2 linked regions of the Flammeovirga agarivorans genome follow. The protein of the gene in region 2 interacts with the protein of the main gene of each other region in a pairwise test. Links are inferred from orthologs where the notes say so. Each region holds a gene or a part of one and is shown on either strand. Other genes may lie near its edges.

Region 1 (6,268 bases), on a different replicon or contig from region 2:
CTGTTGAGAAGTATGATAAACAATCTATTGAGCTAAATAATAAGAAGGCTAAAATTATGAATAAGGCCCGAGAAGAAGCTCAAAAAGTATTGGATACTGCAAATAAGAAGATCGAGTTAACAATTAAGGAGATCAAAGAAGCGAAAGCAGATAAAGAAAAAACAAAGCAACTACGTCAGAATATAGAAAACTTTAGAAACTCGAATCAACCAAGTAAAAAGAATCAAAAACCAGAAGAGGAAGTTTATGAGGTAATTGGGGGTACAATTGTAATCGGAGACGCAGTTAGAGTAAAAGGTCAATCTACAATTGGTGAAGTAGCAGCTTTATCATCACGAGAAGCTGAAATTTTAGTTGGAGAATTACGAACTAAAGTGAAGCTTAATAGATTGGAGAGAATCAGTAAAAAAGCATTTAGAAAAGAAGTGCGAGAAAAGCATTCATCAAACAGTGCTTCATCTAACCTTACTCAGAAAAGAATTGATTTTAATACTCAATTAGATTTAAGAGGTAAAAGAGCAGAAGAAGTGATGTATGATCTTGATGATTTTATGGATTCTGCCATTATGCTTGGAGAAACTGAAGTAAGGATCGTTCATGGAAAAGGGACGGGAGCTCTTAGAGAAGTAGTGAGGAACCATTTAAAATCATTCAGAGGAATTAAGAATATTTCTGATGATCACCCAGATCGAGGAGGAGCAGGTGTTACTGTAATTACATTACGCTAGATGAAATAGCCTTTTGAGAATCTATCTTGAAAGGCTATTTTTTTGTACTCTTTTAATAATTTATTTCAAATATCTTAAAATTAACGTTTGTTAAGTGTTAGATTTTGTTCAACATTGTTTGTTAATAGAAGAATGTTTATATATTTGATAGTACCAAAAGGTAAGATATTGTCTTACTCCTTTGGACTTCATAGCTGGTTGAAATCGTAAATGTAAAAGTTTACGTGCTTTATGTTACTACATAAAGTAAAACGCCCACCTTCGATTTAAAGAAGTTGGGCGTTTTGTGTTTTTAAAGGTAGAAGACTTTTTAGATCTTAATACCGAATTTATCTTTCATATGAGATCTGTAAACCTCAAGGCTTTCTTTCATGTCTTTGCGAAGAATTAGAATACCAATAAGGTTTGGAATCGTCATCAAGGCAATTGTAATACCTGATAGAGTCCAGATAATAGTTGTATCTGCGAAAGAACCGACAAAGAATGCAAATACGTAAACTGCTCGGTAATAAATAACAGACTTGGCACCTAGTAGGAATGTCATCGCTCTGTCACCATAGTAAGACCAAGATATTGCAGTAGAGAAAGCAAAGAGTAATAGACCGATGGATACTATGTACTTACCCCATTCTCCAAAGTAACTTCTAGTAAAGGCAATACTTGTAAGTGGAGCACTATGTACTAACGATTTTCCTCGAATAGCCATTTTCTTTTTCCATTCTACTTTACCTTTTACCACATTCAGTGTACCTGTATATGCTTCACCGTCGATGCTTACTTTAACATCTTCAGCTAAAGATCTTGCATGAAGAAGAGAAACAGTATTTGTAATTTTTCCATTAATTACATTTAAAGAACCAGTGTATGTAGGAAGTTCTTTATCACCACTAATATGAGCAGCTAACAATTCTCTGTCATTATTAGGGTTGGCTTTAGTATCGTCGTATCTGATACTCAAAACTTCTAAATCTGTTCTTTGGAATTTGTTCTCTATTTTTTCTCTCCAAACATTGGAAGAAAGTAATGCTAAACCAGTTAATGAACAAATTACGATAGTATCAATAAATGGTTCTAATATCGCTACCATACCTTCAGAAATAGGCTCTTTTGTTTTTGCGGATGCATGGGCAATAGGTGCAGAACCTTGTCCAGCCTCATTGGAGAATAAACCTCTGTTTACACCTCTATTAAATGCATATGCTAGAGAAGCACCAAGGAAACCACCAGTTGCTGATGTCCCACTAAATATATCTGAAGCAATTCTTTGAATCGAATTTGGAATATTTTCGAAGTTGTAGAAAATTACAGCAACACAACCTATAAAATAGATTAAGGCCATAATTGGTACCAGTTTTTCAGTTACAGAAGCAATTCTGCTAATACCTCCTAAGATTACAAAGGCAAGTAAAACAGATAAGACAGCACCTGTGATATAGTTTTCTAACCCGAATGTAGCATTGATAGAAGAGGCGATACTGTTTACTTGAGGTAAGTTACCTGTACCAAAAGAAGAGAGTACTGTGGCAATCGCAAATAAAACAGCCATCCATTTCATGTTTAATTTATTCTTCATGAAATACATTGGGCCACCAGCCATAGTGCCATCTGCGGTTTTTTCTCTGTATTTGTGAGATAATGATACCTCAACAAATTTTGTTGTCATACCAAAGAAAGCAGTAACAATCATCCAGAATAAAGCGGCAGGGCCACCTAAGTGAATCGCTAATGCAACACCGGCAATGTTACCAGTTCCTACAGTACCAGAAAGAGCAGTTGCCAATGCTTGAAAGTGTGATGTGTCTCCTTCGTCGTCTTGTTCGTCGAATTTTCCTTTGACTACATCAATGGCGTGTTTAAAGAATCGTATTTGAGGAAACTTTAAGTAAACTGTGAAAAATAAGCCTGTTAGCAATAATAAAGCAACAAACCAATCAGAACCCCCGATATAGCTGTCGATAAGACTTAATATCTCGTTTAATTGTTGCATTTCGATAGATTATGAAATTGTAAAGTGTTTATGAGACATGCTTGAAATTCATTTTTTAGTTTATAAATGATCAGTAATTACCATTCACGACTACACAAAAAATTAGTGATATATCAATGAAAAAATCGTTTAGACTTAAATCGTCAAAATTGAACATTTGTCGTTAGAAAAATCATTTCAAACTTCCTGTTTATAGTTTAATATCTTGCGAATTTATTAAAACTTGTGACTAAAACTATAATTTTTCCGATTCTCTGATTTTTTTTCAATAAATGTTAAGGCTCAGAGCTACAAAATAAATGAACAGTTTTTTGTTGATAAACGAATTATAAAAATTGGATTTTTCAATAAATACTTAGTATTAAAAATTCAATAATTTAAACTCCTTTATATTTATTCTATCTGTAATTGTGTGTAAAAGACAAGTAAAAATTGTAGCTTGCACCCCGAAATTCTCACAGCAAAACTTGTGGTCAGTTGTAGGGGCACAAATGGGGGGATTATAATTTAAATTTATATACCACAATGATTAAAATTACATTACCGGATAATTCGGTAAGAGAGTTCGAAAGCGGAGCGTCTTCATTAGATGTAGCAAAAAGCATCAGTGAAGGATTGGCTAGAAACGTACTAGCAGCAGAAGTAAATGGTGAAGTTTGGGATGCTACCAGACCATTGACCGCAGACTCAAATGTAAAATTATTAACGTGGAATGACACGGACGGAAAGTCAACTTTCTGGCACTCTTCAGCTCACTTAATGGCCGAAGCATTAGAAGCTTTATACCCTGGTGTGAAATTGGGTATTGGTCCTTCTATCGAAAATGGATTCTACTATGACGTAGACTTCGGCGATCATGAATTCTCTTCAGAAGAATTAGGAAATGTAGAGAAGAAGATGAAGGAACTAGCGAAGCAAAAAAATATCTACGCACGCGAGGATATTTCTAAAGCTGATGCTGTCAAATACTTCGAAGAAAAAGAAGATCCTTATAAATTAGACCTTTTAGAAGGTTTAGAGGATGGTCAGATCACTTTCTACAAGCAGGGTGAATTCACAGATTTATGCCGTGGACCTCACATTCCTCATACAGGCTTTATTAAAGCAATCAAATTAATGTCTGTAGCAGGTGCTTACTGGAGAGGTGACGAGAAAAATAAAATGTTGACTCGTATCTACGGTATTACATTCCCTAAAGCAAAGGAATTAACAGAATACTTAGAGAGATTAGAGGAAGCAAAGAAAAGAGATCATAGAAAAGTAGGTCAAGAATTAGACTTATTCACTTTCTCTCAAAGTGTAGGCCAAGGTTTGCCATTATGGTTGCCTAAAGGAACAACATTAAGAGAGAGATTAGAAGGTTTCTTAAGAAAAGCACAAAAGAAGGCAGGTTATCAACAAGTAGTTACTCCACATATTGGAGCAAAGGACCTTTATGTTACTTCTGGTCACTATGCAAAATATGGAGAGGATTCATTCCAACCAATCCATACTCCACATGAAGGTGAAGAGTATTTATTGAAGCCAATGAACTGTCCTCATCACTGTGAAATCTACAAAGCTAGACCTCGTTCGTATAGAGATCTACCTGTAAGATTTGCAGAATTTGGTACAGTATATAGATATGAGCAATCAGGTGAATTACACGGATTGACAAGGGTGCGTGGCTTTACTCAAGATGATGCACATATTTTCTGTCGCCCAGATCAGGTAAAAGAAGAGTTCAGTAAAGTAATCGATCTTGTTCTTTATATTTTTGGATCTTTAGGATTTGATGATTACACTGCTCAAATCTCATTACGTGACAAAGAAGATAGATCAAAATATATCGGTAATGAGGCAGATTGGGATAGAGCAGAAAAAGATATCGAAGAGGTAGCGAATGAAAAAGGTCTTAATACTGTAGTTGAATACGGTGAAGCAGCTTTCTATGGTCCTAAATTAGACTTTATGGTGCGTGATGCTTTAGGTAGATCTTGGCAGTTAGGTACTATTCAAGTGGATTACCAATTGCCTCAACGTTTCAAGTTAGAGTATAAAGATTCTGATAACTCAATGAAACAACCGGTAATGATCCACAGAGCACCATTTGGTTCAATGGAACGTTTTATTGCCATTTTAATTGAGCATACAGGAGGTAACTTCCCATTATGGTTAGCGCCTGAGCAGTTTACTGTTCTACCAGTATCGGACAAGTATAACGATTACGCTTACGGTGTGATGAGTAAATTGGAAGAAGCAGGGTTTACAGGAACTGTAGATGCTAGAGCAGAGAAAATCGGTCGTAAAATCCGTGATGCTGAGGTTCAAAAAACACCATACATGTTAATTGTAGGTGAAAAAGAAATGGACGGTAATGCAGTCTCTGTAAGAAAGAAAGGCGAAGGAGATATTGGTACTATGCCAGTGGATGAATTCGTAGAGCTATTCAAAAAGGAAACAACAGTATAACTACTGTACAATAATATTAGGACAATGAGTTGTGACAAAGTTGCAACTCATTGTTTATTTACAAACTAAATAACATACAAGAGAATGGTGTATGATGTAATCATTGTCGGTGCAGGTATCGTTGGGATGGCATCCGCAATGAAAATCAAACAGCAGAAGCCAGACTTGAAAGTTCTTGTCCTGGAAAAAGAAAATGATGTAGCCAAGCACCAAACAGGACATAACAGTGGAGTAATTCACTCTGGTTTATACTACAAGCCTGGAAGTCATAAAGCATTAAATTGTATTGACGGTTATAACCAACTGATTAAGTTCTGTGATGAAGAAGGTGTGAAATATGATCTATGTGGTAAAGTTGTTGTTGCTACTGATGAAAAAGAGTTAGACAACTTAAATACTCTTTACGAAAGAGGTGTTGCCAATGGATTGAAAAACCTTCGCAAATTAACAGCTTCAGAAATTAAAGAGTATGAGCCGTATTGTGCAGGTATTGCAGGCCTTTATGTTCCTCAGACAGGTATTATCGATTACACAGAAGTAACGAAGAAATATCAAGAGATCTTTGAAGATAGACTTGGTGGTGAAGTAAAGTTCAATAATAAAGTAGAAGATGTTAGGTTAGGAAGTATTGGTGTAGAAGTGATCACTAATAAAACTACTTATAGATCGAACTTGATTGTGAACTGTGCTGGTCTCTATAGTGATAGAGTGGCTCAATTAGCTTTAAAGCAATTGGATGTCCGTATTATTCCATTTAGAGGGGAATATTATGAGATAAAGCCAAATAAACATCACTTGGTGAAAAACTTGATTTATCCTGTGCCAGATCCTGCTTTCCCTTTCTTGGGAGTTCATTTTACAAGAATGATTCATGGTGGAGTTGAGGCAGGGCCAAATGCTGTGTTGGCTTACCAAAGAGAAGGTTATACTAAATCTGATATCAATGTAGGAGAGTTATTCGAGTCTCTGACTTGGAAAGGGTTCCTAAAGGTAGCTTCTAAATACTGGCCAACAGGTTTAGGAGAAGTGTACCGTTCATATTCTAAGAAAGCTTTCACAAAAGCATTACAAAGGTTATTACCAGACTTGAAAGAGTCGGATC
Region 2 (7,999 bases):
TTTTCAAAAACGATAAGTATAAAAATTGTAGGGAAATCCACTGAACAAGAAATCAAGTTGGCAGGGTTTATCAGGCCTTACAAACTGAATGCTGAACAGATGTACCCGTACGAAAATAATGGGATTAGATGGGCTCATAAGAAAGTGAGTTTTGGTATTCTAACAGCGCAAGGGATTGCATCTAAAACGGTATACTTTTATAATAACACAGAAGACACTTTAAGATTTGAGAAGCCTGCTCTTTTACCAGATTATCTTGGTATTTTAATTGATAGTTCTAGATATACTGTTCCTCCACAATCAGAAGGCTCATTTGAGTTGTTTATCAAACCAGAGGATAGAGAAGAATATGGTTATGCTCAAGATACCTTTTCTATTCTTTTAACCAATGGAGATCAAGATATTGAAAGTAACTGTGTCGTTTCAGCCTCTATTCATTTTCCAGAGTCTCAAGGTGACGGACCTAAACCAAAAATGGGTTTATCTAGTACATATATGAATTTGGGTAATGTGAAAAATGATGGGAAGAAAATTGTGACTCTTTCTGTGATGAACACTGGAAAAGTGCCCCTCAAGATATTAAAAGTAGAAGCGAATCATGGTTTAGAATTACTCAGTATTGAAGACGAAGAAGTACAACCATTTGAAACATCCAATATTAATATTCGATACTTAGAAACAGCAAGAACAGGAAAAGAGGTGAGGTCATTCACTTTGTTTACCAATGATCCAACAGATCCAGTGACGATTATTACGGTTAAAGCGAACGTAGTAAAATAAGTACCATACTATCTAGTGGTACACATAGAAAGTCGGTTCATATTATAAAATGAGCCGACTTTTTTTTATTCCTTTTATAGTTTGTGAGAGTGAAATGAAAATGAGACAGACTATGAAATGTATTAAACTATTCTTCTTCCTCTTCCTAACTATCTTACCTATTTTTAATATTACCGCTGCTAGCTATTATCCCAATGGGGTAGTAACCATTAATTCCTATTCGGATTGGCAAAATGTAGCCAATTGGATTAATGCAGATGGCGGAACAGGGTACCCTTCTGATACAGATAAGATCATTTTATCCAATGCTAAAGAGTTAAGGTTAAACGATGATATAACCACTCATATTTTTGGGGTGTATTTGGAGTTTGAAGCAGATGGTAGGTGTTCAATTCTAGAACAAGGAAAATTGTTTGTATTGGACAATTTATTGCTTCAAAATAGTAATGTACAATTAGAAGTATATGGGTATCTAGAGATTGAAAATAACCTACAGTTGGATAATGGTAACCTACTTATTAAAAACGGTGGAGAACTGATCGTTAACAACCACTTTACAAGATCTGATATCGGTAGCGGACAAATTAGTATTGAACATGATGAATCAGCATTTAGAGTATATGGAGACTTTACTGATGATCATTATAGACCCAGTGTAACCAATAATCCAACGATAGATATTCAGGGTGCTTGCTATACCAAAGCTGGAGGGTTTTGTGATTTAAATTTACCAGTGGAACTAGTATCTTTTACTGCAGACGCTAATCATAAAAACATATATATAGAATGGAGTACAGCACAAGAAATTAATAATGACTTCTTTATTCTACAACGATCTATTGATAAAAGAGATTGGTTTGATCTATCAAGAATAAAAGGAGCGGGTAACTCTAATCAGACTCACTATTATGAGTATATAGATGAGATAAAAAGTTTAAATAACAGTGTTTATTATAGATTACTACAAGTAGATTTTGATGGATCCACTACGGTATATGGACCATTATCAACTAGAGTAAATAATATTGAAGAGCACCTAAAGATATTAAGTAGGGAAAATAGTTATCAGGTTATTATACAAGTAGAGAGTGATGAGATGATACGATATTGTTTATTCTCTTCAACTGGAAAACAAACAATTTTTAGAGAGGTAGAATCCAATAGTTTTATAATTGAATCTAAATGTCTTTTTGAAGGGATAAATATATTATTCGTTCAGCAAGGGCATAAGATATTTTTAAAAAAGATCATGTAATAAAAAAGGGTGAAACCTTACGGAATCACCCTTTTTATTTATATCGATTAATTTAAGCGCTAAGGCTAAAATTATTTAATTTCGATTTCAGCACCTTCAGCTGCTAAAGCGTCTTTTAATGCTTCAGCCTCTTCTTTAGAGATACCTTCTTTGATTGGAGCAGGAGCAGAATCAGCTAATTCTTTAGCTTCTTTTAAACCTAAACCAGCAGCAGACTTAAGAGCCTTAACTACTTTTAATTTAGCTGAACCAGCTGATTTTAAGATCACGTCGAATTCAGTTTTTTCTTCAGCAGCAGCACCACCTTCAGCACCACCTGCAACCATTACTGGAGCAGCAGCAGCAGCTGGCTCGATACCATGCTCTTCTTTCAAGATCTCAGCAAGTTCTTGTACTTCCTTTACTGTTAAGTTAACTAACTCTTCTGCGAATTTTTTCAAATCTGCCATTTTTGTAAAATTAAAATGTGTTTTTTAAAATAATGTTACGATATATATATGGAAGCAACTAGGCGTAACTTTCAAATGCCATGTTGCAAGAGGTTTTTTTAGAAAGGGCTATATTACTCTCCTTTCTCCTCAAGCGTTTTCAACAAGCCAGATAATGTTTGACCTGATGATTGTAATGCTGAAACAACGTTCTTAGCAGGAGATTGTAACAATCCTAAGACGTCACCAATAAGTTCTGCTTTTGATTTTACCGCTGTTAAAGCTTCTAAGTGTTGTTCACCTACGTATAATCCACCGTCAATTGAAGCTGCCTTCAATGCAGGAATTTTACGGTCTTTAGGCATACCCGCTTGGAAGTCTTTTAAAACTTTCGCTGGAGCTGCACCCGACTCTGGTGAAAACAAGATACCTGACATGCCTTTTAAAGCTGAACCTTTCAATTCAGAATAATCAACATCAGTATCTAATTTGTCAAGAGCTTTCGCAATTAGCGTGTTCTTGACTACTTGATATTTAATACCCTTTGCAAAGCAAGCCTTACGGAAGCCGTTTACTTCATCAACAGTCATAGTAGCACTGTTTACAATGTAGAAGTAATCACAAGCTGCCAATTGTTGGCTTAACTCTTCAACGAGTTGTACTTTCTGATCTTTTGTCATAATTAGCTATCGATTGAACTCTTGTCAACTTTGATACCAGGACCCATAGTTGTAGAGATCGTTACGCTCTTAAAATATGTACCTTTAGCTGAAGAAGGCTTCAATTTAGATAAAGTTGAGATCAACTCAGCTGCATTGTCTTTCAACTGCTCAGCAGAGAATGATGCTTTACCTACTGAAGTATGAATGATACCAGTTTTGTCAACTTTAAAGTCGATTTTACCAGCTTTCACTTCTTTTACAGCTTTACCAACTTCTAATGTTACAGTACCCGCTTTAGGGTTTGGCATTAGACCACGAGGACCTAAAACTCTACCTAAACGACCTACTTTAGCCATTACTGTTGGCATAGTGATGATTACGTCGATATCAGTCCATCCACCTTCGATTTTCTTGATGAATTCGTCTAAACCTGCGTAGTCAGCACCTGCTGCTTTTGCTTCTTCTTCTTTGTCTGGAGTAACTAGAGCAAGAACTCTTACTTCTTTACCAACACCGTGAGGTAATGAAACCACACCACGAACCATTTGGTCAGCTTTACGTGGATCTACACCTAAACGGATGTCAACATCTACTGAAGCATCGAACTTCTCGAAAGAAATTTCTTTCACAAGTTCAGTAGCTTTCTCTAGCGTGTATTCTTGAGTTCTATCGTATTTTGATAGAGCCTCTTTCATTTTCTTTGATACTGCCATGATTAAAAACTAATTTACTTGTAGAAATTAAGCCTCCCAAGGAGCTGTTCCCTCTACTGTGATACCCATGCTACGAGCTGTACCCGCAACCATTTTCATACCTGATTCAACTGTAGAACAGTTTAAGTCTGGTAATTTTGTCTCTGCAATCGTTCTTAATTGATCCCAAGTAACTGACGCTACTTTCTTACGGTTAGGCTCAGAAGAACCTTTTTTAATTTTTGCCGCATCCATGATCAAATTAGCCGCTGGAGGAGTTTTAATTACGAAATCAAAAGACTTGTCTTTGAAAATTGTAATTAATACAGGCAATAATTGCCCTCCTTTGTCTTGAGTACGAGCGTTGAACTGTTTACAGAAATCCATAATGTTCAATCCCTTCGAACCTAACGCAGGACCTACTGGCGGCGACGGATTGGCTGCTCCACCTTTAATTTGAAGCTTTAGGAAACCTTCGATTTCTTTTGCCATCTTATTCTTCTTTTTCTACTTGTTTATAATCGAGTTCCACTGGCGCATTACGACCAAAGATCTTCACCATGACATTGAGTTTTTTCTTCTCTTCGAAGACTTCCTCTACGCTTCCGGAGAATCCAGAGAATGGACCATCCATAACACGTACTGTTTCGCCGACAGAGTAAGACGTGTCATGTTTAACTTCGCCTTCGTCCGACTCATCGACTTTGCCTAGGATCTGATTAATCTCTGACTCGCGCATTGGTTTTGGAAGCACTGTGGGATCCTTAGTATCCGCATTCAGAAATCCAATGACACCGGGAACACTATTAATCGTGTGTTGTACCTCACCGTTAGTTAAATCAGCTTGGACGATAACGTATCCAGGAAGTAAGTTTTTTTCAACAGCAATCTTTTTCACCTTGCCGTCTCTTTGCTTTCTTGCCTGATATACTTTTTCTGTAGGTACTATAACTTCAGTGATAAATTTTTCAAGCTTCTGATTTTCTAACTCTTTAAGTAAGTAATCTTTCACTTTCTTCTCTTGACCACTTACAGCTCTAACTACATACCATTTAAGCTCACCCATCGCTTTTTAGTTTAATCTGTTGAGGTTTCTTAACTAAATACAAATTCTTTTGTGACTGCTCCTTAGTAAGCGTTGTAGAAAAATGTTAGTGCTTCGTTGAAGCCTAAATCTACAAGACCGATTACCAATGCAAACACAACTGAAGCTACTAGCACTAAAATAGAGCTATCTTGAGCTTCTTTAAACGACAACCAAGATACGTTGTCTGTCATCTCTGTGTATGACTCTCTTAAGAATTGCATTAATTTATTCATAATTCTTTCGAATTTTGCACACAAAAAAAGTTGCCTTTGCGGTAACAACTTTGGATTGTGTAAAAGTTTATAATCAATTGAACGGCTAAATATAGTAAGTTCAATTTAAATTTGCACGGGCAGTAGGATTCGAACCCACGACCTGCGGTTTTGGAGACCGTAACTCTACCAGCTGAGCTATGCCCGTAAATCGTCTATTCTCAGTGTTTTAGATAATCACCTTGAATTTCCGAGATGCAAAGGTAGATACTTGAAATAATAAAACAAATAAGAATCTAAAAATTTTTCTTAATTCATATTAATATACAGTGAGTTAGACGATATAAATGTATATTGCAATCATTATAATAGGCCATATCACTGCTTATAGACGTATTTACTGTGCTATTTTATCATTTTATTATATAATGAGAATTTTTTTATTTTTTTCTATAATACTGTTGTACTGCCATAAAATAACAGCTCAAACATCACTTTCTGAAAGTTTAGCTTTCAATGATGGAACCTTAGAAATAAATGCTTCAGCGAAATCAGGTGAGGATTCTTTTTTCCAATTATCAAATTCGAGCTCTAATAAAACGGTCTTTTGGGAGGTGTTTAGAGAAACAGGTACCCTAAAAAGAAAGTATGAGCTGAATAGACTTCCTCAAGGGTATTATAAATTTCAGTTTGCTTTAGATGGAAAAGCAGTCTATGGAGAAGTATCTAACCTTAGTTCTGGTGTGAACATTAAGATATATGATAAAGATACTTTTTATAAGAGACCTTATTTTAATGTAACTGTAGAAGGTGACACATTAAATGTAGATGGTTATTTCGGGAAACATGCAGAGGTGACTTTATCCATAAAAAATGAAACAGAAGAAGAAGACGCCTTCAATTCTAAAGTTTCTTTAAAAGATGGAGCATTAAAAACACAATATATTCTATCCGATTTTCAAAATGGATTATATGTGATTAGAGCTAGTATGACCGATAAAACCTTTGTTAGAAATTTTAATCTAAAATAATTTCACATTTAATATTCTAACACTCAAATCGTTTACATTTCTTTAAAAAACTTTTTTGAGAAATTCTTTGCAGTTAAAAAAAAGTGCTATACATTTGCACTCGCAATCGGGACAAACGGTCACGATAAAAACAATGAAGTGTTGATTGAGTAAACAATAAAAAGCATTTGGGAAGGTTCCAGAGCGGTCAAATGGGACGGACTGTAAATCCGTTGCTTCGGCTTCGCAGGTTCGAATCCTGCCCCTCCCACTACAATGTTTACTTAATCTGGGAAGGTTCCAGAGCGGTCAAATGGGACGGACTGTAAATCCGTTGCTTCGGCTTCGCAGGTTCGAATCCTGCCCCTCCCACACAACATTGTATGCGGGTGTAGCTCAGTTGGTAGAGCGACAGCCTTCCAAGCTGTAGGTCGCGGGTTCGAGCCTCGTCACCCGCTCAAAGGATCAATCAGAAATGGTTGATCCTTTTTGCTTTTATATACTTTTTGAAAATTGAATTTTTAAAAGCAGAGTATATTTTCATCATTCATAGACAATCACTTATCAATTAAAATAAAAACAATATTCTATTTTAGTTGGAAATGTGGATCATTCAGTGTTTAATTTGTACCACAATATGCGGGTGTAGCTCAGTTGGTAGAGCGACAGCCTTCCAAGCTGTAGGTCGCGGGTTCGAGCCTCGTCACCCGCTCAAAAGGTTAATCAGAAATGGTTAACCTTTTTTGCTTTTATAAACTCCAGTAACTAATAAAAAGCATCTAAATGAATTATCCACCTAGATGCTTCTTATTATGTATAAATAATGTTTACTGCTCTTCTTTAGTAGCAAACCTTTCAATTCCCCAAACCAAAAAGAATCCAACAATGGCTAGTACTATTGCTAAGACTAGTTGGTTATCACCTTCAAAGTGTTGTGGTAAGATAGATTTTTCAACCAGAGGTTTTACAGCCCCATGTCTATCTGTGTATGTTTCTAATACTTTTTTCCAAGGCCATACTTTATTCAATGAGCCAATCATTACACCAGATAGTAAGGCAATAGTAAAGTCGTGGTATCTATTTAATAAGAAGGTTAGTACTCTCGAGAATGCAGTGATGCCAATTACTGCACCTGCCCCAAAAACTGCAATCACATCCAATTTGAAACTGCTAATAGCTTCTAAGATGTGGTTGTACTGTCCCATCAACAATAACATAAAAGAACCTGAAATTCCTGGAAGAATCATCGCACAGATTGCAATCATACCTGCTCCGAAAACGTAAATTAAACCTTCCGGGGCTTGAGATGGAGTAGCTATAGTTATATAATAAGAAAAGATAGCTCCTATAATTACAGCTACTATACTACTAATATTCCAAGCCTTAACTTGTTTGCTGACTAATAATGTAGAGGCGATAATTAATCCAAAGAAGAACGACCATAGACCAATAGGTTCATTGGCTAGTAGGTATTTCATTAGTTTGGCTAAAGAAAAAACGGCTGTTCCTATACCTATTAGTAGTGGTAGAAGAAAATTCAGATCTAGTTTTTCCCATAGTTCTTTGATCTTAAACTGAAATAAAAGTTTGATTGCATCTAGGTCAACAGCACTAATAGCATTTAATAATCTTTCATAAATTCCAGTAATAAATGCTACGGTTCCTCCTGAAACTCCAGGAACAACATCTGCAGCACCCATAGCTACTCCCTTTAAGAAGATAAAAAGTTTTTCTTTCATGAATTGAATCTTATAATTTCGGGTAAATATAAGAGAGGAAAACAAAATTATACGAAATGGCTCATATAAAAGCGTCAATTGATATGGGGACGAATACGTTTCAATTATTAATTGCAGAAGTAGAGAATAATGCG

Evidence for each region. Proteins that work in one complex are often made in the same cells at the same time.
Region 1: the proteins of rplA (region 2) and thrS interact in binary tests that used the Escherichia coli proteins (3 or more experiments, as listed by UniProt). The link is inferred for Flammeovirga agarivorans from one-to-one orthologs.

The regions. Positions count from the first base shown.
Region 1 is NZ_JABAIL010000002.1:197,950-204,217, reverse strand. The notes cover bases 2,803-5,703. They hold thrS (threonine--tRNA ligase), read left to right. Parts: upstream 2,803-3,240; coding sequence 3,241-5,166; downstream 5,167-5,703. Other genes in these bases: lhgO (L-2-hydroxyglutarate oxidase), read left to right, coding at 5,254-5,703. Outside these bases: HGP29_RS05595 (endonuclease MutS2), read left to right, coding at 1-728; HGP29_RS05590 (alanine/glycine:cation symporter family protein), read right to left, coding at 1,039-2,715; more of lhgO, read left to right, coding at 5,704-6,268. UniProt on the Escherichia coli protein: Catalyzes the attachment of threonine to tRNA(Thr) in a two-step reaction: L-threonine is first activated by ATP to form Thr-AMP and then transferred to the acceptor end of tRNA(Thr). The rate-limiting step is amino acid activation in the presence of tRNA.
Region 2 is NZ_JABAIL010000005.1:651,574-659,572, forward strand. Bases 1,993-4,962 are described here. They hold rplA (50S ribosomal protein L1), read right to left. Parts: upstream 3,839-4,962; coding sequence 3,146-3,838; downstream 1,993-3,145. Other genes in these bases: HGP29_RS18840 (hypothetical protein), read left to right, coding at 1,993-2,035; rplL (50S ribosomal protein L7/L12), read right to left, coding at 2,107-2,484; rplJ (50S ribosomal protein L10), read right to left, coding at 2,598-3,143; rplK (50S ribosomal protein L11), read right to left, coding at 3,866-4,309; nusG (transcription termination/antitermination protein NusG), read right to left, coding at 4,311-4,883. In the rest of the region: HGP29_RS18835 (DUF1573 domain-containing protein), read left to right, coding at 1-780; more of HGP29_RS18840, read left to right, coding at 893-1,992; more of secE, read right to left, coding at 4,963-5,137; HGP29_RS18880 (hypothetical protein), read left to right, coding at 5,545-6,147; HGP29_RS18905 (DUF368 domain-containing protein), read right to left, coding at 6,954-7,865; HGP29_RS18910 (Ppx/GppA phosphatase family protein), read left to right, coding at 7,922-7,999. UniProt on the Escherichia coli protein: One of the primary rRNA binding proteins, it binds very close to the 3'-end of the 23S rRNA. Forms part of the L1 stalk. It is often not seen in high-resolution crystal structures, but can be seen in cryo_EM and 3D reconstruction models.